DNA from 2 places in the Pseudomonas sp. LF020 genome. Region 2 is predicted to be linked to the other one. Evidence: riboswitches for the same ligand, from Rfam matches in the RefSeq annotation. Region 2 holds a riboswitch; the other holds the start of a gene.

Region 1 (11,007 bases), on a different contig from region 2:
TTTCGAGGCGACCGAGGGAGCCGGCTGGTTTGGTCAGTTGTTGCTGGCGCGCCGCCGCTTGCTCAACGATCTCGGCACTCACGGATTGGCACGGGTTCAACCACCACGCTTGGGTCATAACGCAGGTCCTTTCAGGGTCAGGGGCAGGCCGGCGACAGTCAGGACGACTCGCTGACAACGCTCGGCCAGAGCTTGATGCAGCCAACCGGCTTCATCGACGTAGCGGCGAGTCAATTCGCCCAGCGGCACGACACCCATTCCGGTCTCGTTGCTGACAAAAATGATTTCTCCCGGCAATGACGCCAGGCAGTCCAACAGGACTTCGCGCTCGGCGGCGAGACGCGCGGCGTCATCGAGCATCAGCAGATTGGTCAGCCACAGGGTCAGGCAATCCACCAGCAGGCAACGCTCGGCACTGGCGTTTTCACGCAGGACGCGGGCCAGTTCCAGCGGCTCTTCGATCAGCGCCCATTCAGCCGGACGCCGGGCGCGGTGATGGGCGACGCGCGCGTTCATCTCACCGTCCAGCGGCTGGCTGGTGGCGATGTAAGTGACCGCCAGTTGGCTGTCGCTGGCGAGTTTTTCTGCCAGGCGACTTTTGCCGGAGCGGGCGCCGCCGAGGATCAGTTGGAGCATTTTTTTATCCAGAAAAAGTTTAGTGAGATCACCGGCCCCTTCGCGGGCAAGCCCGCTCCCACAGGGTTCAGCTGTGTTCACAAAATATGTATCCGACATCGAACCCTGTGGGAGCTGGCTTGCCAGCGATGGGGCCTGGACAGGCCGCTCAAATCCCGCAGAGCTGACGCAGCCGCCCGGTATCCAGATGCTGCTCCACCAGATCCGCCAGCCGCTCGATATCGCGCTCGCGCAAGCTGTGGTAATCCACCTCCTGCACATCGCTCAACCCGGCCCAGCGCAGCAACGCGGCACTGGCCTGCGGTGATTCGAACAAGCCATGCAGATAAGTGCCAAACACCTGCCCGTCCAGACTCTGCGCGCCGTCGCAACGACCGTCATCCAGATGCACCGCCGCATTCTCCAGCGCCGGCCCCACCGTCACGCCCGCATGGATTTCATAACCACTGACCTCAGCGTTTTCCAGCGCCAGATGCCCGCGGACATTGCGCAATTGCTTCTCGGCTTCCAGCGTGGTTTCGAACGCCAGCAAACCGAGGCCGGCACTCGAACCCGGCGCGCCTTCCAGACCCAGCGGATCGTGCACCTGCTCGCCGAGCATTTGCAGCCCGCCGCAGATCCCCAGCAACTTGCCGCCATAGCGCAGGTGCCGATTGATCGCCGTGTCCCAGCCATTGGCACGCAGATACGCCAGATCGCTGCGCACGCTTTTCGAGCCCGGCAGGATGATCAGGTCGGCAGCAGGAATCGCCTGCCCCGGGCCGATGAATTGCAGATCGACCTGCGGGTGCAAACGCAGCGGATCGAAATCGGTGTGATTGCTGATGCGCGGCAGCACCGGCACCACCACTTTCAGCACTTGCTCGGCCTTGTCGGTCTGGCGCTGATCGATGCCGTCCTCGGCCTCCAGATGCAGGTCCATCACATACGGCAACACGCCGACCACCGGTTTGCCGGTGCGCTGTTGCAGCCAGTCGAGGCCCGGTTGGAGCAAGGCGATGTCGCCGCGAAAGCGGTTGATGATGAAACCTTTTACCCGCGCCTGTTCGCTCGGCGACAGCAACTCAAGGGTGCCGACCAGATGCGCAAACACCCCGCCGCGATTGATGTCGGCGATCAGCAGCACCGGGCAATCCACCGCCTCGGCAAAGCCCATGTTGGCGATGTCCCCGGCACGCAGATTGATCTCGGCCGGCGAGCCAGCGCCTTCGACCATCACCAGCGGATACGCCGCGCTGAGCCGCTCGTGCGACGCGAGCACCGCTTGCATGGCAATGGCTTTGTAGTCGTGATACGCCACGGCATTCATGCTGGTGACCGCGCGGCCATGGATGATCACCTGCGCGCCGGTGTCGCTGTTGGGCTTGAGCAACACCGGGTTCATGTCGGTGTGCGGTTCGAGATGCGCGGCTTGTGCCTGCACCGCTTGTGCCCGGCCGATCTCGCCGCCGTCGGCGGTCACCGCGCTGTTGAGCGCCATGTTCTGCGGTTTGAACGGCACCACCGCCACACCCTGACGGGTGGCCCAGCGGCACAGCGCCGTCACCAGGGTGCTTTTACCGGCGTCGGACGTGGTGCCCTGAACCATCAAGGTTGTCATTGGGTTTCCTTGGCGAAAGCTTGCAGCGCTTGTTCGAGGCGCGCTTCTTCAGCCGCGTTGGCGGGCAGGCCAAAACGCAGGCTGCTGTTGTGATTGAAGATGCGCAGGAGGATTCCGCGTCGGGCCATGAACTCGTGCAGCACCGACGCGTGTTCGGTGATCAGCCACTGAAACAACGCGCAACCGCCGTGGGGTTTGAAGCCGTAGCGCTCCAGCAACAACGCCAGGCGTTCACTGGCTTCATCGCTGCGAATACGTTGCCGGGTGTGCGCTTCGGTGTCTTGCAGACAGGCCTGACCGAGCACCCGCGTCGGCCCGCTGACCGCCCAGGGTCCGACCTGTTCCGCGAGCAATCTGAGCAACTTGCGCTCGGCCAGCACAAAGCCCAGCCGCACCCCGGCCAGACCGAAAAACTTGCCGAAGGAACGCAGCACAATCAAACCGATCTGGTGGGTATGCGGCGCCAGACTCAGCTGCGGCGTGTTATCCATGAACGCTTCATCGACCACCAGCCAGCCGCCACGCTGGGCCAGCCGCGCATGCCAGTCGAGCAGCCGCGCCGGGGTCAGGCTCAGCCCGGTGGGGTTGTTCGGATTGACCACCACCAGCACGTCGAGGCTGTCGAGAAAGAACTCGACTTCCTGCTCCAGCACTTCGCGCACGATGTAACCGCTGCGCCGCCAGGCTTCGGCGTGCTCGGCATAACACGGCGACAACACCCCGACCTTGCCGGCGCGACGCGAACGCGGCAGCAACTGGATCGCCATCTGCGAACCGGCCACCGGCAGCACCTGCGAGGCGCCGTAGTAATCGCACGCAGCCTGTTCCAGGCCGTCATCGGTTTCCGGCAAGCGTGCCCAGGCGCGCAGCGGAATTTCCGGCACCGCAAACGGCCACGGCGCAAGGCCGCTGGACAGGTCGAGCCAGTCGGCTTCGGCAATCCCGTAATCGAGTGCAGCCTTGCGCAGCCGGCCACCGTGCTCAAGCATAGAATTCAGCCCCCACGCAGAGAATCAGCAGCCATAACCATACCCCGCGCTGGACCAATTGCCAGCCGCGATCAATCGAATCGGCATCCGCCGGTGCGCCTTCACCCAGTTGCGGACGCTCATGCAGTTCACCGTGATAAATCGCCGGGCCGCCCAGTTCGACATTCAACGCACCGGCACCCGCCGCCATCACCGGACCGGCGTTGGGGCTGTCCCATTGCGGGCCCTGGCTGCGCCAGCATTTCCAGGCGAGCCGGGTGTTGCCCAACAGCGCGTAGGTCAGCGCCACCAACCGCGCCGGAATGTAGTTGAGCACGTCGTCGATTTTTGCCGCGCACCAGCCGAAGCGCTCGAAGCGTTCGTTGCGATAGCCCCACATCGCGTCGAGCGTGTTGCTCAGGCGATAGAGCACCACCCCCGGCGCACCGGCCACAACAAACCAGAACAGCGCGGCGAACACCGCGTCACTGCCGTTTTCCAACACCGATTCGGTGGCCGCGCGCGCCACGGCGGTGCTGTCCAGTTCGCTGGTCTGGCGGCTGACCAGATAGCCAACACGCTTGCGCGCTTCTTGCAGATCGTCAGCGCGCAAGGCGGCGGCTACCGGCGCGACATGCTCACCGAGGCTGCGCATGCCGAGGGCGCAATACAGTGCAAGGATCTCGACGATCCAGCCCACGTACGGCGCCCAGGAAAACGCCGTGGCGAGCAGCGTCAGCGGCAGCACCGCGATCACCCACGCGGTGACCCCGTGACTGCGCCAGCCGCGCCCGCCCGCATTGAAACGGCGCTCGATGCGCCCGGCAAAATTGCCAAACGCCACCAGCGGATGCCAGCGTTTCGGTTCACCCAGCAGCGCATCCAGCGCAACCGCGGCGACACTCAACAACGCCACACTCATTGATTCACTCCCCAATAATTTTCGTACAGCAACTCATTGAGCGGCCGCGCCTGCGCCCACCCTTCGAGTACCAGCATCGGCGCCGGATAGAATGCCTCGACCGGCCCCAGACACAACACCGCCAACGGTTTGGCCCCGGCCGGCAGCTGCAGCAGATCGGCCAGTGCCTGCGGTTCGAACAGCGACACCCAGCCCATGCCCAGTCCTTCGGCACGGGCCGCCAGCCACAGATTCTGGATCGCACAGGACAGCGAGGCCATGTCCATTTCCGGCAACGTGCGGCGGCCGAAAATGTGTTTTTCACGATCGTCCATCAGCGCCGCGACCAGCACTTCGGCGCAGTCGTTGATGCCTTCGACCTTGAGCTTCATGAACTCGTCACTGCGCTCGCCGAGGGCCTCGGCGGTGCGGATGCGCTCTTCTTCGACGAGGTTCTGGATCTGCCCGCGCAAGGCGCGATCGCTGATGCGGATGAAGCGCCACGGCTGCATCAGGCCGACACTGGGCGCCTGATGTGCCGCTTCAAGCAGACGGCGCAGCAGCTCCGGTTCGACCGTACCACCGGTGAAGTGGCGCATGTCGCGGCGTTCGGCGATGGCTCGGTAGACGGCTGCGCGTTCGGCCTCGGAATAGGCGTTGTCGGTCATGGCCTCTTCGCGAGCAAGCTCGCTCCCACAGGGGTTAGGTGATCCAATGTGGGAGCGAGCTTGCTCGCGAAGGCGGCCTTGAGATCTGGCGCTAACAATGCAGCAATCGCCGTAGGATTCGACGGAAAGTAAAAATGCACGTACGACGCCGTCATCCGCCCTTCCCGATAAACCGCCTCCGCCCCGCGCCCGCCATTCGGGCTGATGCCCCGGGCAATCGGCGTCAGTTCGGTGCTGGTCAGGGAATGATGATAGGTGTGACCGCGCAACGAACCTTCCGGCAGATCCACCGCTTGCAGTGCCAGTGCCGCCAGACGTTTTTGCATCACCGCCTCACCGCGCAGCAGGCCGACCAGCTCGGCGCGGGTGCCGTCGACATCGGTCAACGCGTCGAGCAGATAGAGCATGCCGCCGCACTCGGCGAGCAATGGTTTGCCGGCGGTGTGGTGCGCACGAATCGCATCGAGCATTGCGGTGTTTTGCGATAACGCGACGTGGTGCAATTCCGGATAACCACCGGGCAGATACAGGCTGTCGGCCTCGGGCAATCGGGTGTCGCGGATCGGCGAGAAGAAACTCAACTCGGCGCCCATCGCCCGCAGCAGGTCGAGGCTGGCGCCGTAGGTGAAGGCAAAGGCTTCGTCGCGAGCGACGGCGATGCGCACGCCGTCGAGCAACGGCTCGGCAGGGATCACTTCAGGCGCGGCGAATGCCACGGCCGGTGGCAGCGCTACCTCGCAACTGCTGGCCAAGGCTTCGGCGGCGGCGTCGAGACGCAGGTCGAGGTCATTCAGTTCGCTGGCCTGAACCAGGCCGAGGTGCCTGCTTGGCAACTCAATCCCGGTTTCCCGGGACAGCGCGCCGTACCAGCGCAAGCCTTCGGTGAGGCTGCCTTCGAGCAATTGCGCATGACGCAAGGTGCCGACGCGGTTGGCCAGCACGCCGGCAAACGGCAGGTTCGGCTGATAACGCGCCAGCCCCAAAGCCAGGGCGCCAAAGGTCTGGGCCATGGCGGTGCCGTCGATCACGCCGAGCACCGGCACACCGAAATGCCGCGCCAGATCAGCGCTGGACGGCGTGCCGTCGAACAGGCCCATCACGCCTTCGATCAGGATCAAATCGGCTTCGGCGGCGGCTTCCCATAACAGACGGCGGCTTTCCTGCTCGCCGACCATCCACATGTCCAGTTGATACACCGGCGCACCGCTGGCGCGCTCGAGAATCATCGGGTCGAGGAAGTCCGGGCCGCACTTGAACACGCACACCCTGCGCCCCTGATTGCGATGCAAGCGAGCGAGCGCGGCGGTGACGGTGGTCTTGCCCTGACCGGAAGCCGGCGCGGCGATCAGTACCGCCGGGCAGTGACGTGGTTGATTCAAAGTTCGACGCCTTTCTGCGCTTTGATGCCAGCCTGGAAGGCGTGTTTGAGCATGCCCATTTCGGTGACGGTATCGCCCATCTCGATCATTTCCGGCTTGGCCGCGCGACCGGTGACGATTACGTGTTGCATCGGCGGACGCGCCTGCAGGTCGCTGAGCACTCGATCCAGATCGAGGTAACCGTGCTTGAGGGCGATGTTCAATTCGTCCAGCACCACCAGGCCGATCGACGGATCACGCAGCAGCTCGCGGGACACTTCCCACGCGGCTTCGGCGGCGGCGATATCACGTTGGCGATCCTGGGTTTCCCAGGTGAAACCCTCGCCCATCACGTGAAAACGCACTTGCTCGGGGAAGCGGCGGAAGAACAGTTCTTCGCCAGTGCTGTTGCGGCCCTTGATGAACTGCACCACGCCGCACTGCATGCCGTGGCCCATGGCGCGGGCGAGCATGCCGAACGCCGAGCTGCTTTTGCCTTTGCCATTGCCGGTCAGCACCAGCACCAGGCCGCACTCGTCAGGCGAATTGGCGATGCGCTCGTCGATCAGGGCTTTTTTGCGCTGCATACGCGCCAGATGGCGTTCGTCGCGCTCGGGGGAATCGGTCATGGGGGAGCTCTCCGTTGAGGCTGGATAACGGCGGGCAGGCACAAGAATAGACGGCAAAAAGCCTGGCATCGCCCACCGTGATGCCGCTGAATGGATCAGGCCGGTCTCCGGGCTCATGAGCGGCGAATCGCCTGACTGCGCGCCTTCCCGCGTCGGTCGACACAGTGGCTCAAGGCGCAGTTTTCACTCATTTACCGTTGCGGGGGCAGCGCCGGGATCGTGATCGTTCTTCACCTGAAGACAACCCTCACCGGCTTCCCTGTTTCACTCTGTCGACACGCGTCACAGAGCACCTGAAACAAGCCGCGAAGGTTAGAGGGTTGGGGGTGGAGCGTCAATTAAAGAGGGGGCCGTCGGGCGAATAACTGCCGTCGATCAATTATCTGGCGCCATTCTTGTGCCACACTGATACAAATGATATCAAAGAGCCATGCTTTTCTCGAAAAAGCCCATCACAACAATAAGGATGATGACGATGCAAGGCATGATCATCAGCAACCCGCGCCTGGAATTCCTGCGCCGATGCTCGAACGCTGGTTTGACTGTATCGACCGCTACAACGCCATTCGCGGCGACAACGACACACCTTACTGGCATGACGAGAAAGCCAATCTCGGCTTGCTCTCTGCGGCGGCATGGATGGCCGAGCTGGTGACCCTTTGTAATACCTCGACCCGAAAGCAGAACGAGGATGGCGAGCGCAATGCCCGCGCCGATCTGTTCATTGCCGGGCCTGAGGACCGCGCTTACCTTCAGGCGACCCAGCGCTGGCCGCGGGTCAACAACCTCAATCTGACCCAGGCCCTGCTGGACATCACCAGCGAGGCCAAACGCATCAGTTTTGCCAGCGACCTCAAACTCGGCTGCCTGTTCGTCGCCCCGCAAAAGGTCCAGCACAGCGCCAGCCCCGAAGAACTGCAGGACATGGTCGACGACCTGCAAAAGGAACACTGCTGCGCAGTGGCCTGGTATTTCCCCTACGCCTACCGCAAATTGCGCAGCGAAGCGGGCAATTATCATCCGGGGATCGCCGTGCTGTTCAAAGAGGCCCGCGGTTGAGCGGTTGAACCATCGCATGCCTGTGCTTCTCTATGATTAGGTCAATGCATTCATAGGGAAGATCAGTAATGCGCAAGTCCCAGCTCGCTCTCGTCATCGCCCTCGCCGGAGGGCTCACCGCCTGTGGTGAATCCTCCAGCCTGCAAGTCTCCGACGGCACCGGCCCGTCACCGAAACTGCCCGAACCGAACAAGACCCTGATCCCGACGGTGAACATCGCCCCGGCGATCGGCTGGCCTGCGGGTGGTAAACCGACCGCCGCGGCCGGCACGCAAGTGGCCGCATTCGCCGAAGGCCTCGATCACCCGCGCTGGCTCTACGTGCTGCCCAACGGTGATGTGCTGGTGGCGGAAACCAACGCGCCACCCAAGCCTGACGACAGCAGCGGCATTCGTGGCTGGGTGATGAAGAAAGTCATGGGCAAGGCCGGCGCTGGCGTGCCGAGCCCGAATCGCATCACCCTGTTGCGCGATGCCGACCACGACGGCGTGGCCGAGACCCGCACCGTGTTCTTGCAAAACCTCAACTCGCCGTTCGGCATGACCCTGGTCGGCAACGATTTGTATGTCGCCGACACCGATCGCCTGCTGCGCTTCCACTACGAACCCGGTGCGACCGAGATCAAGACCCAGCCGATCAAAGTCACCGACCTGCCGGGCGGCACGCTGAACCATCACTGGACGAAAAACGTCATCGCCAGCAAGGACGGCAGCAAGCTGTACGTCACCGTCGGCTCGAACAGCAACGTTGGCGAGAATGGTCTGGATAAAGAAGAAGGTCGCGCGGCGATCTGGGAAGTCGATCGCGCCACCGGCAATCACCGGATCTTCGCCTCGGGCATCCGCAACCCCAACGGCCTGGCGTGGGAGCCCACCAGTGGCGCGTTGTGGACAGCGGTCAACGAGCGTGACGAGATCGGCAGCGACCTGGTGCCGGATTACATCACCTCGGTCAAGGACGGCGGCTTCTACGGCTGGCCATTCAGCTATTACGGACAGCACGTGGATGTGCGGGTGAAGCCGCAGAATCTGGATCTGGTGGCCAAGGCTATCGCCCCGGACTACGCCGTCGGCCCGCATACCGCTTCATTGGGCTTGACCTTCGCCGAAGGCAACAGCCTGCCGGCGCAGTTCAAGGAAGGCGCGTTCATCGGCCAGCACGGCTCATGGAACCGCAAACCGCACAGTGGCTATAAAGTGATTTTCGTCCCGTTCGCCGCCGGCAAGCCGAACGGAGCACCGGTGGATGTGCTGACCGGTTTCCTCGACAAGGACGAAAACGCCTTGGGTCGCCCGGTAGGCGTGGTGATCGACCAGCAAGGTGGTTTGCTGGTGGCCGATGATGTGGGGAACAAGGTGTGGCGGGTGTCGTCCGCCAAGTAACTTTTGCCTGACCTGAAACAACTGTAGGAGTGAGCCTGCTCGCGATGACGGTGTCACATTCAACATCAGTGTTGATTGATCAACCGCTATCGCGAGCAGGCTCACTCCTACATTGGACTGTGAGCTCTTTGAATTACGGGTTACGCGCCAGATGCTCCGGCTGCAGCACCCGCTTGGCACTCAGATACGCCTTCTGCCAGTAAGCCTTTGACAGGCTGTCCAGCTTCACCGTGCCGCCGGTGGCCGGCGCATGCACGAAGCGCCCTTCGCCGACGTAAATCCCCGCATGACTGACCTGTGAACCGCCGTTGGTGGCGAAGAAGATCAGATCGCCGGTCTGCAAACCCTCTTTGCCGACGTTCGGCGCCTGCATCACGATCATCTCGCGCGTCGAGCGCGGCAAGGAAATGCCAGCAGCATCGCGGTAGACGAAACCGATCAGGCCACTGCAATCGAACCCGGAGTCCGGTGTGTTGCCGCCCCAGCGATAAGGCGTGCCAACCAGGCCCAGCGCGCGAAACAGCACGTCTTCAGCAGCCGGCGAAAAAGCTTGGGAAGGTCCGAACACGACCGGGGCACGTACCACGGGCGCAGGCGGCGGCGTGCGGCTGGCGCAGGCGCTGAGCAGCGCTGCGAAGAAGATCAAAGCAAGGCGGGCCGACATCGTCATAAGCAGAACATCCTGATCTGGCTGCGGCTTTCTCTGCCGAATGGACAGAAACAAAACCGCCTGCGGAGCACGCAGGCGGTTTGCCATCAATATAGATACAGGATTCTAGCGGCTATACGACAAACTTCAAGTAAGACTTTAACTTCACCTTGTAAAGTTTAGGTCTACTCCGTGCCGGAGCCGTTTTTTGTCGCCACGGACGTGGCGACAACGGGGGAATTACTTGCGAGCGGTGACCACGGTCGGTGCCATCGCGAGGGCGCGCTTGGCTTCGATGAAAGTCTTGCTCCAGTAGCTGTCACCCAGGCTGTCGATGCGAACACCGCCGCTGCGACGACTGCTGGAGTGGATGAACTGGTTGTCACCCAGGTAGATCCCGGCGTGACTTACACGACCGCGACGACCGTTGGTGGCGAAGAACAGCAGATCGCCCGGCTCAAGGTTGCCGCGCGAGACCAGAGGCGCATCAACGTTGATCATTTCGCGAGTGGAGCGCGGCAGATTCATGCCGGCTTCTTCGCGGAACAGATAACCGATGAAACCGCTGCAGTCGAAACCGGCTTCAGAGGTACCGCCGAAACGGTAACGGGTACCGATCAGGGACATGCCGCGTTCGAGGATGCTGTCGGCCAGAACCGGGAGCTCGTACGGCTTCTTGTTGAAGTCCGAGAGTTCCTTTTCGGTGTCCAGCTCTTCCTGGTAAATAACGGAAGACTGGGCAGTGGCAGAATTTTTAACCTGTTGAGGCTGCTCTTGAACTGGAGAATGAGCAGCGCAACCGAACAACAGGGTGACGAGTGCGAGAGGCACGAGGGGTGCGAAGCGCTTTAGCATGGGCACGACCGTGGCTGAAGTTGTAAAGAAGCCGAGACTATGCCCGCTATCAGCCTCATTTGCAAATTCAATCGATCTTTTTGTGACTTCCCGGTTTCTCGTTTACATCTAAGCGCTTAAGCCCATTTGAGTCGATACGCGGTCTGCACAGGGTGCGGAAACGCGGATTTTCTGGCGCCTGAAATATGTCAAAACGTGGTCAAAGCCACGTATTTCAAGGGCTGGCTACCAGCCGAGGGTTTCTTTCAGGAACGGAATCGTCAACTTGCGCTGCGCCTGCAACGAGGCCTGATCCAGCTGTT
Region 2 (11,007 bases):
TGGCGTCCACGGCACGCTCGATGTACCCGAGCAATCGCTCCAGCAGTCCGTTCTCCAGCCACAGTCGTGCCGCGTCGGGCCAGGCTTCGATGGGCATGTTCTTGTTGGCGCTGATCTGCGCGTCGAGGTCGGGAAACTTGCGCTGGAAGGCCTGACTAGCGGCCACGGCACGGTTGAAGATCACGCTCTGGTTGGCTGGGTGGCCGTCGTCACTGGTGATGCTCAGCTCCAGTGATTCGCCCAGTTGCGGCGCATCCGCCGTGCCGTAGGCCAGATGCACGCGATAGTGCATCGTCGTGCCCGGATTGACCGCGTAATCGGCCCAGCGGAATTTCTGCAGCGGCGCCTTATCGCTGGGTGTGGCGTGATACTGGGGGAACGTGTGCGCCTTGCCGGGAAACGTCAGGCTGTTGAACAGGAACAACCACGGTTTGTCGCCCTGCTGCTTCTCGATGGCAAACCCGAGCAGGCCTTTGCGCCGGGGTTCGGCCAGGTCCATGGCGAGTAATACGCCGTTGGTGCCGGCGTAGGCTTTGACACGAAAATCGTCCTGAGGATTGGCGACCAGTACCCGCATGATTCACTCCTTGTGATTGGGCTGGGGTGGAGCATAGAGGGTCGGAGTCTGATTGCCATGTTCACCTGAAACCGAGTCGGGGCCATCGCCAGCAGGCTGGCTCCCACAGGGTTTTGTGTCGCACACAATATTCGTGAACACCACTCACACTGTGGGAACCAGCCCGCTGGCGATGAGGCCCGCACGGGCATCACACATCATCAATATGCCGATAATCCACATTCAGCGCCATCGCCAATTCCCGCGCCCGTGCCAGGCGGATCGGTCCACGCTCGATGTCGATCAACAGCCCCGGACACTCCAGTGGCGACAGCGGCGGCAAGACTTTCAAACGCCCATCCGTCACCACCAGCAAGCGCTGCTGCTCGGCGGGAAAGCGCTTCTGTCGCTGCACCAGCCATTGCTGCGCCTGCATCAACGCTGCCACCAACGGCGTGCCACCGCCAGCACCCAACGCCTCCAGCCAGGCGCGCAAGCCACTCGACGCCTTCAATCCTTGCACCTGCCATTTCGGCGCGCTGCCGCTGGCGGTCAGCAATGCCAGGCGGGCGCGCTGACGATAAGCATCATCGAACAATTGCGCGAGCAAGCCCTTGGCATCGCTCAGTGCCTGATGCCGACGCGTCGAGGCCGAGGCGTCGACGATCACCAGCCACAATTCATGGGCAGAACGAGTGCGCAGCTGAAATTGCAGATCTGCGCGTGTCTGCGGCCGACCGTTGAGCAACGTCCCCGGCCAGTTCACCAGACCGCCGCGCGCGGCGTGGCGCTGGCCCTGACGTCCGTGGTCGAGTTGTCCGGCGCGGGGTCTGGCATTCGCCCCCGCGTCGGATCGGGGACGAATGCCGGTTACTTTTTTGGCCAGCTCGGCACTTCGCGACGAGCACCCGTGGCCAGTGCCGGGGCGGGCATATCACCCCACTGGCCCTGCCCCTCGCTTGGTTCAGCCTGGGATTTGGCCGAGCTCTGTGCGGGCGATTGCGGACTCGACGAAGATGGCTCGCGACGGCGATGACGCAGGGCAAATTCAGCTACGGCGTCGATGTCCTGCTCGGCAATCGCTGCCGCGCCGCGCCATGCCGCGTGCGCACGGGCCGCACGCAGCCAGACCAGATCGGCGCGCAAGCCATCGACACCCGACGCAAAGCAACGCTCGGTGATGCTCGCCAACGCGTCGTCATCCAGCGCAATGCTCGCCAACAGGATGCGCGCCTGTTCGCAGCGCTCACGCAGTGCTTGCTGCCGGGCTTCCCACTGCGCGCAGAACGCCTGTGGATCGCTGTCGAAATCCAGTCGACGACGGATGATCTGCCCGCGTTCAGTTGGCGCGGTGTGGCCGCTGAGGGCGACGTTCAGGCCGAAACGGTCGAGCAGTTGCGGGCGCAGTTCGCCCTCTTCCGGGTTCATCGTGCCGATCAACACGAACCGCGCCGAATGCCGATGGGAAATCCCGTCGCGTTCGATCAGGTTGGTGCCACTGGCCGCCACATCTAGCAGCAGATCCACCAGATGATCGGGCAGCAGGTTCACTTCATCGACGTACAGCACGCCGCCGTCAGCCTTGGCCAGCACGCCGGGGGAAAACTGCGCGCGCCCTTCACTCAGCGCGGCGTCGAGATCGAGGGTACCGACCAGACGTTCTTCGGTGGCGCCCAATGGCAGGGTGACGAATTGACCGCTGGCGAGCAGATCAGCCAAGCCACGGGCCAGGGTGGATTTGGCCATGCCGCGCGGGCCTTCGATCAGCACGCCACCGATTTTCGGGTCGATGGCGGTGAGGCACAGGGCGAGTTTCAGGTCATCGGCGCCGACCACGGCGGAGAGCGGGAAATGCGGGGTGTCGGTCATCTTCAATACTCGGTCATGGTCGGTGTGAATTCATTTCAATGTAGGAGTGAGCCTGCTCGCGATAGCGGTGGGTCAGCAACAAACAGGTTGGCTGATACACCGCTATCGCGAGCAGGCTCACTCCTACAAAATGTTGCGGTGTGTCAGGTATCTTCTTCTATATCCAGCAGCAGGTTTTCCAGGGCTTCTTTATACACGCCGGGTTCCTGCCACATCCCACGTTGTTGTGCTTCGAGCATGCGCTCGGTCATATCACGCAGCGCATGCGGATTGTGCTCGCGGACAAAATCGCGGGTCGCAGGATCGAGCAGATAGGCATCGGCCAGCAACGCGTACTGATGATCGTCAATCAGCTGCGTGGTGGCATCAAAAGCAAACAGGTTGTCGACCGTCGCCGCCAGTTCGAAGGCGCCTTTATAGCCATGACGCTTGACCCCGTCGATCCATTTCGGATTGGCCGCCCGCGAGCGGATCACCCGGTTCAGTTCTTCTTTCAGGGTGCGGATTTTCGGCAGATCCGGCTGGCTGTGATCGCCGTGATAACTGGCCGCCGCTTCACCGCGAAGGGTTTCCACCGCCGCGAGCATGCCGCCCTGAAACTGGTAATAGTCGTTGGAATCGAGCAAATCGTGCTCGCGATTGTCCTGATTCTGCAACACCGCCTGCACCTGACTCAGGCGCTGGACGAACTGTTCACGGGCGGCGGTGCCTTCGTCCGCCCCGCCGTAAGCGTAAGCGCCCCAGTTCAGGTAGACCTCGGCCAGATCTTCGCGGCTCTGCCACAGGCGACCGTCGATCGCGCCCTGTACACCCGCGCCATAGGCACCGGGTTTGGCGCCGAAGATCCGCCAGCCGGCCTGGCGCCGCGCCGCGTCGGCATCCAGCCCCGATTGCAAAAGCGCCTCGCGTTCAGCGCGCACCTTCGCGGCCAGCGGATTGAGGTCATCCGGTTCGTCCAGCGCTGCCACCGCTTGCACGGCGGCGTCGAACAGGCGAATCAGATTGGCAAAGGCATCGCGAAAGAAGCCCGAGACCCGCAGCGTGACATCGACCCGTGGCCGGTCGAGCAGGCTCAGCGGCAGAATCTCGAAATCATCGACGCGCTGACTGCCGGTGGCCCACACCGGACGCACGCCCATCAGCGCCATGGCCTGAGCGATGTCGTCACCGCCAGTGCGCATGGTCGCCGTACCCCACACCGACAGACCGAGCTGACGCAGGTGATCACCGTGATCCTGCAAATGCCGCTCGAGAATCAACGTGGCGGACTGGAAACCGATGCGCCACGCGGTGGTGGTCGGCAGGTTGCGCACGTCCACCGAGTAGAAATTGCGCCCGGTGGGCAATACGTCGAGACGGCCACGACTGGGTGCGCCGCTTGGGCCGGCGGGGACGAAGCGGCCGTTCAGCGCGTCGAGCAGGCCACGCATTTCGGCGGGGCCGCAGGCGTCGAGGCGTGGGGCGACGACTTCGCGCAGGTTGTCCAGAATCGCGTTGACTTCGATCCATCCTGCCCCTTGTGGGAGCGACGGTGCGACGATTCGACTTGCTCGCGAAAGCGTCGTGTCAGTCGACATTGATGTACCTGACCCACCGCTTTCGCGAGCAAGCTCGCTCCCACAGGGGATTTGTAGTGCTTGGGAGATCAGTTGAGTGGCGAATAGCTCCAGGCGTTCGCGGGTGTCGCCGGCGGTGCGCCAGATTTCGTCGCTGACGTTTTGCAGCTCCGGCGGGCGCGGGCCATTCCACGGATCGGCCAACGCACAGTCCAGCGGATCAAAGCCCAACTCAAACGCCTTGGCCAACGCCCGTAGCAGACTCGACTGCGCGCCCTTGCCGTCGCCACGCGGGATGCGCAGCAAGGCCAGCAAGGTATCGATGCGTAAACGCCCGCTCGGTGACTCGCCGAAAATGTGCAGGCCATCGCGGATCTGCGATTCCTTCAGATCACACAGATAGGTGTCCAGGCGCGGCAGCCAGATTGCTGCGTCAGCGTCGCTGTCCAGACCGGCATCAAGCTGCAGTTCGCGATCGATCTGCGTCTCGCGCACCAGTTGCAGGATGTCGCGCTGCAGCTCCCGCGCACGACGCGGATCGAGCAGTTGCGCCTCGTAATATTCGTCGGCCAGCAGCTCCAGATTGCGCAGCGGGCCGTAGGTTTCGGCGCGGGTCAGCGGCGGCATCAGGTGGTCGATGATCACCGCTTGCGTACGCCGTTTGGCCTGGGCGCCCTCGCCCGGATCGTTGACGATAAATGGATAGATATTGGGCAGCGGCCCGAGCAATGCATCCGGCCAGCAATTCTCCGAAAGGCCGACACCCTTGCCTGGCAACCATTCGAGGTTGCCGTGCTTGCCGACGTGAATCACCGCGTGCGCGCCGTAGGTGTTGCGCAGCCAGAAATAGAACGCCAGATAGCCATGGGGCGGCACCAGATCCGGGTCGTGATACACCGCGCTCGGATCGACCTGATAACCGCGCGCCGGCTGAATGCCGACGAAGGTCAGACCCAAACGCAGCCCGGCGATCATCATCCGGCCGTCGCGACACATCGGATCGTTTTGCGGCGCGCCCCAGCGTTCCAGCACGGCGGTGCGATTGGCCTGCGGCAGCGCATTGAACATCGCCAGATAGGCGTCCATCGCCAGACTTTGCTGGCACGGACGCAAGTCGATGCTGTCGAGGTCGTTGCTCACGCCGCCGAGCAATTGCTGGATCAACGCGGTGCCGCTGTCCGGCAACTGCGCCGCCAGCGGAAAGCCTTCGGCCTGCAACGCCCGCAGGATATTCAACGCGGCCGCCGGCGTATCGAGACCGACGCCATTGCCGATGCGACCGTCGCGAGTCGGGTAATTGGCGAGAATCAGCGCGATGCGTTTTTCAGCGTTCGGCAGTTGCGCCAGATCGCTCCAGCGCCGGGCCAGTTCGGCGACAAAATCCATGCGCTCGGGTTGCGCCCGATAGCAGACCACGTCGGACTGGCTGCGCTCACTGCGCCAGGCCAGATCCTTGAAGCTGATCGGCCGGCTGATGATGCGCCCGTCGAGTTCCGGCAAGGCGATGTGCATCGCCAGATCCCGTGGCCCCAGACCCTGCTCGCTGTCGCGCCAACCGGGTTCGTTGTCCTGGGCGCAGATCGCTTGAATCACCGGAATATTGCGCCGGAACGGCCGCAGATGCGGCGCTTCCGGGCTGGATTGCGCGAAGCCGGTGGTGTTGAGAATCACCGCCGCCTCGACCTCATCCAGCCAGTCCTCGACCACACTCAGACAGCCGGGTTCTTTCAGGCTGGCGACGGCGATCGGCAACGGATTGAGCCCCGCTGCCTGCAAGCGCTGGCAAAACACGTCAATGAACGCGGTGTTCGCCGCTTGCAAATGCGAGCGATAAAACAACACCGCCGCAACCGGTTGACCGGGCAGCCATTCGGCTTGCCAGTCGCACAGTGCGGCGGTGTTTTTCTGGGGGTGGTAAATCACCGTACGCGGCAGCGCTTGCGGCTCGCCCCAGACGTAGTCGCGCGCCAACCAGCGGTTGGCCAGGCAATGGAAGAAGTCCAGCGCATTGCCCATGCCGCCCTGACGCAGGAACTGCCAGAGGCGGTCGCGATCTTCGGCGGGCACAGTGCTCAGGTCGCTGAGCTCCGGGTCGGGACGGTCATCGCCCGGCACCAGAATCACCTGCACGCCGCGTTCGGACAACTCCACCAGACGCTCGACGCCATAACGCCAGTAAGCGATGCCGCCGTGCAGCGAAATCAGAATGACCTTGGCGTGACGCAGTACCTCATCGACATACAGATCGACCGAGGCATGATTCTGCACCTGCATGGGGTTGGCCAGACGCAGGCTCGGATAATCCTCGGGCAACTGCTGCGCAGCTTCGGCGAGCAGCGCCAGGCTGGAATCGCCGCTGCACAGGATCACCAGTTCGGCGGGGGTTTGTCCAAGGTCGGCAATGTTGTCATCCGACACGAAACCGCCGGGCTGGGTCCTGAGCAGGTGCATGGCTTAAACGCTGAGCGCGGCGCGCAGTTGCGCTTCGAGTTGCGCGGCGTCGAGTTCCTGACCGATCAGCACCAGACGGGTGACGCGCGCTTCGTCAGCGCCCCACTGGCGGTCGAAATGCTTGTCGAAACGCGTGCCCACGCCTTGGATCAACAGACGCATCGGCTTGTTCGGAATCGCCGCGAAGCCCTTCACGCGCAGAATGCCGTGCTGGACCACCAGTTGCGTCAGCGCGTCGAGCAGCAGGCTTTCATCGGCTTGCGGCAGTTCAATGGAGATCGAGTCGAAGGCGTCGTGATCATGGTCATCGTGATCGTCATCACCGTCGTGGTGGTGATCGTGATGACTGTGGCGGCTGTCGATGTGTTCTTCGGAACCGGCACCGAGACCGATCAGCACGTCCAGTGGCAGGCGACCGTTGCTGGCTTCGATGATTTTTACCGCTGGCGGCAGTTCTTCAGCGACTTCCAGACGTACGCGAGCGAGGTCTTCAGGGCTGGTCTGGTCGGCCTTGTTGAGGATCACCAGATCGGCGCTGGCCAGTTGGTCGGCGAACAGTTCGTGCAGCGGCGATTCGTGATCCAGGTTCGGGTCAAGTTTGCGCTGGGCGTCGACCTGATCCGGGAACGCGGCGAAGGTGCCGGCGGCCACGGCCGGGCTGTCGACCACGGTGATCACCGCGTCAACCGTGCAGGCGCTGCGGATTTCCGGCCACTGGAAGGCTTGTACCAGCGGTTTTGGCAGGGCCAGACCGGACGTCTCGATCAGTATGTGATCGAGGTCACCGCGACGGGCGACCAGTTCGCGCATCACCGGGAAGAACTCTTCCTGAACCGTGCAGCACAGGCAGCCGTTGGCCAGTTCGTAGACGCGACCGGTGGCTTCTTCTTCGGTGCAACCGATGGTGCATTGCTTGAGGATTTCACCGTCGATACCCAGCTCGCCGAATTCGTTGACGATCACCGCGATGCGGCGGCCCTGAGCGTTGTCGAGCATATGACGCAGCAAGGTGGTTTTGCCCGAGCCGAGAAAACCGGTGACGATGGTGACGGGGAGTTTGGCCAGTGTTTTCATCGGATGCCCTTTGGCAAGGTGGCGGGCATACGGGACGAGATCCGCTGCGAGCGTGCGCGCGGAAGAATTCGCCACCGGATCACCCCGCCCGGTTGTAGTGAGAAATCTGTGACGAGGCAGGTCTCCTGGCTGACGGTGTTCAGGCGCGGGGCCCGGCATTCGCTGCGCCTTCCCGCGGGCTCTGTGGATTGAGCTGGCAGTGGCGTGGCAACGAACTTCACCGTTCACAGTTGCGGGGGCAGCCGCGGCTTTGACCGCGTTCCCTTCTTAGCTTCGGCGTGGGCCGAAGAACCTCGAAGGTGCAAGGCTACGCATCGGGTGGTGACCGGTCAATGGTTGGATTGGGGGCATATCCGTTGCTGCGGTAACGGCCTCCCTAGAGTTCCGCCCTTACGGCGGGTCACTTTTGCCAGTCACCGGGTTACGGGGTTTGGTTGTTTTGGATTGGGGGCATATCCGTTGCTGCGGGGGTTGCTGATTACGGTTCCGCCCTTACGGCGGGTCACTTTTTCCAAACGCCGAAAAAGTAACCAAAAAGGCTTCCCCCGGCGTACGGCACTTCGCTGAGGCTCAGTGTTCCCTCGCTACGGTGTCCATCCGGGGGCATCGCCTCCGGTTTGCTTCGCTGCACCTCCTCTCGATGTATGCGGCTTCGCCGCATGGCGCTGCGCGCCTTCCCCCCTGATGGACACCTACGCTCGGCCTGCCGAAGGGGCTGAAGATCAAAAGCCACATCAAGAGCCAAAGCCAAAGCCAAAGCCAAAGCCAAAGCCAAAGCCAAAGCCAAAGCCAAAGCCAAAGCAAATCAAAAGATCGCAGCCTTCGGCAGCTCCTACAGGGGATTGGGTGTATTCAGATAGAGATTGGTCGGCTGTCAGGCCGCCATCGCCAGCAGGCTGGCTCCTACAGTTTAGAAAACGCACAACCCATGCGGCAAAGCCGCCCCACTCAACACGATGAGCGTTAGCTCGAGTAAAGCTTTTGATCTCAAGGCCCGTCGGCAGGCTGAGTGGAGGGGTTTATCCGGGGGTGGGAGCGCAGCGACCGTTTGGCGCAGCCAAACACAGCGAGAGGAGGTGCAGCGAAGCAAACCGTAGGCGCTGCCCCCCGGATGAATCCCGCAGCGAAGGAACCCGAGCCTAGGCGAGGGCCGAACGTCAGGGCACAGACCTTTTGGTTACTTTTGGGGCGTTTGCCAAAAGTGACCCGCCGTAAGGGCGGAACCATAGGAAGCCGTTACCGCAGCAACGGATATACCCCCATACCCATTCAATTGACTCAAATCCCCACCCATGCTCTCCTACACAACTTGTTACGGGTGCCCTTCACAGGGTGAAACGGGAAACCGGTGAATCATGTGCTTTACTCAAAGCCATGTCAGTCCGGTGCTGCCCCCGCAACGGTAAGCGAGCGAAGCGTCAGATCCACTGTGCCAATGCGGCATGGGAAGGTGATGCTTGCAGGTCGGCCAGACGCCAACCCCTCGTGAGCCCGGAGACCGGCCCGCAACACACAGCACGCATGCTGCGTCGCTGAACATAACAAACCCGCGGTGGGCGGGCGCTGTTCGAACCTCTGCGTGCCTGACCCGCAGGGGTTTTCATGCGCTCTATTCACCCGCTGACACTCCAGAGGGAAGCGCCATGTCGATCATCAGCAGCACCGGCAGCAACACCGACAAAATCTCCAGCACCGCCACCTTGAGCCAACGCCTGACCGCCGCGATTGTCGCGTCGATCCTCGGCGCCAGCCTGGTTTACTTCGCCGGTTTCTCGCACATCGAAGCGGTGCACAACGCCGCCCACGATACCCGCCACAGCGCCGCGTTCCCGTGCCACTGAGACCTGCCGCCATGATCAAGCGTATTGCGCAAACCGCAGGTTTCACCGGGCTGCTGGCCGCCCTGTTGCTGACCTTGCTGCAAAGTTTCTGGGTCTCGCCACTGATTCTGCAGGCCGAAACCTTCGAGAAATCCGAACCGGTGGCCGTTCACCAACATGCCGACGGCGCCATGGCCGGGCACACTCACGACGCCGAAGCCTGGGAACCGGAAGACGGCTGGCAACGCGTGGTCTCGACCACCGGTGGCAATCTGGTGGTGGCGGTCGGTTTCGCCCTGATGCTCGCCGGCCTGTACACCCTGCGGGCACCGACCAAAACCTCACAAGGTCTGCTCTGGGGTCTGGCCGGTTACGCAACTTTCGTGCTCGCGCCGACCTTGGGCCTGCCGCCTGAACTGCCGGGCACAGCCGCAGCCGATCTGGCGTCGCGGCAGATGTGGTGGATCGGCACCGCCGCATCCACCGCTGTTGGTCTGGCCCTGATCGTGTTCAGCCGTCATTGGTTGATGAAGCTGCTGGGCGTGGCGATTCTGGCTATGCCGCACGTGATCGGCGCACCACAACCGGAAGTGCATTCGATGCTCGCTCCGGAAGCGCTGGAAGCCCAGTTCAAAATCGCTTCGCAGTTGACCAACGTGGCGTTCTGGCTGGCCCTGGGCCTGATCAGCGCCTGGTTGTTCCGCCGCAAAAGCGATGGTCAATACCACGCATGACCGATGACCGCGCAGCGCCGACCTTCGTGGTCGGCCTGGGCTGCCAGCGCGGCTGCCCGGCCAGCACGCTGCGCGCGTTACTCGATCAGGCATTGCAGGCGCATCGCATCGAGCTGGAAGCGGTCAAGGCCCTGGCCAGCATCGATTTGAAGCGCGATGAACCGGGCTTGCAGGAACTGGCCGCACAACTTGCGTTACCACTGTTGTATTTCAGCAGCGACGAACTGGCCAGTTACCAGCAGCGACTCAGCCACCATTCGCAGATCGCCTATGAGCGCACCGGCTGCTACGGCGTGGCGGAAAGTGCCGCCCTGGCCCTTGCCGAGCAGTTGATTCAGGCACCGGCAAAATTGCTGATTTCCCGGCAAAAATACGCTCAGGCGACCCTGGCATTGGCCGGCGCTGCGTAAAATCCGGATAATCCCCCTGTTTGATCATGAGCAATCTTCATCTGAAGCGTTGCCCTGCCCCGTTTTTCACAGGATTTCTGCATGACTGTCTACTTCATCGGCGCCGGCCCCGGCGACCCGGAATTGATCACCGTCAAAGGCCAGCGGCTGATCCGCAGCTGCCCGGTAATCATCTACGCAGGCTCGCTGGTACCGGCTGCGGTGCTGGAGGGGCATCAGGCCGAAACCGTGGTCAACAGCGCCGAATTGCATCTGGAACAGATCATCGAACTGATCAAAACCGCGCATGCCAACGGCCAGGATGTGGCGCGGGTGCATTCCGGCGATCCGAGTCTGTATGGCGCGATTGGCGAGCAGATTCGTTATCTGCGTGAGCTGAACATTCCGTTCGAAATCATCCCCGGCGTCACCGCGACCGCAGCGTGTGCGGCGTTGCTCGGCGCCGAGCTGACACTGCCGGACGTTTCGCAGAGCGTGATTCTGACCCGCTACGCCGATAAAACTGCCATGCCGGCGGGTGAGGAGTTGAGCAGTCTG

The links. A riboswitch is a leader RNA that binds a small molecule or an ion and turns the genes downstream of it on or off. The one in region 2 is predicted to bind cobalamin.
Region 1: linked by a shared signal. The riboswitch ahead of cobO (cob(I)yrinic acid a,c-diamide adenosyltransferase) and the one ahead of cobW (cobalamin biosynthesis protein CobW) in region 2 are both predicted to bind cobalamin.

Annotation. Positions count from the first base shown of each region.
Region 1 covers NZ_JBRFIX010000017.1:8,078-19,084, forward strand. Annotated here, with positions in the region: gene cobT (nicotinate-nucleotide--dimethylbenzimidazole phosphoribosyltransferase) at 1-118, opposite strand, end outside; gene cobU (bifunctional adenosylcobinamide kinase/adenosylcobinamide-phosphate guanylyltransferase) at 115-636, opposite strand; gene ACU680_RS26245 (cobyric acid synthase) at 785-2,236, opposite strand; gene cobD (threonine-phosphate decarboxylase CobD) at 2,233-3,225, opposite strand; gene cbiB (adenosylcobinamide-phosphate synthase CbiB) at 3,218-4,126, opposite strand; gene bluB (5,6-dimethylbenzimidazole synthase) at 4,123-4,773, opposite strand; gene ACU680_RS26265 (cobyrinic acid a,c-diamide synthase CobB) at 4,770-6,152, opposite strand; gene cobO (cob(I)yrinic acid a,c-diamide adenosyltransferase) at 6,149-6,760, opposite strand; cobalamin riboswitch at 6,842-7,072, opposite strand; partial or broken gene ACU680_RS26275 (hypothetical protein) at 7,236-7,819, shown strand; gene ACU680_RS26280 (PQQ-dependent sugar dehydrogenase) at 7,888-9,201, shown strand; gene ACU680_RS26285 (C40 family peptidase) at 9,335-9,871, opposite strand; gene ACU680_RS26290 (C40 family peptidase) at 10,091-10,705, opposite strand; gene hda (DnaA regulatory inactivator Hda) at 10,931-11,007, opposite strand, start outside.
Region 2 covers NZ_JBRFIX010000002.1:189,125-200,131, reverse strand. Annotated here, with positions in the region: gene ACU680_RS05000 (phospholipase D-like domain-containing protein) at 1-577, opposite strand, end outside; gene ACU680_RS04995 (vWA domain-containing protein) at 768-1,442, opposite strand; gene ACU680_RS04990 (magnesium chelatase ATPase subunit I) at 1,427-2,425, opposite strand; gene cobN (cobaltochelatase subunit CobN) at 2,569-6,432, opposite strand; gene cobW (cobalamin biosynthesis protein CobW) at 6,436-7,506, opposite strand; cobalamin riboswitch at 7,605-7,817, opposite strand; cobalamin riboswitch at 8,806-9,027, shown strand; gene ACU680_RS04975 (CbtB domain-containing protein) at 9,150-9,347, shown strand; gene ACU680_RS04970 (CbtA family protein) at 9,359-10,060, shown strand; gene ACU680_RS04965 (cobalamin biosynthesis protein) at 10,057-10,470, shown strand; gene cobM (precorrin-4 C(11)-methyltransferase) at 10,552-11,007, shown strand, end outside.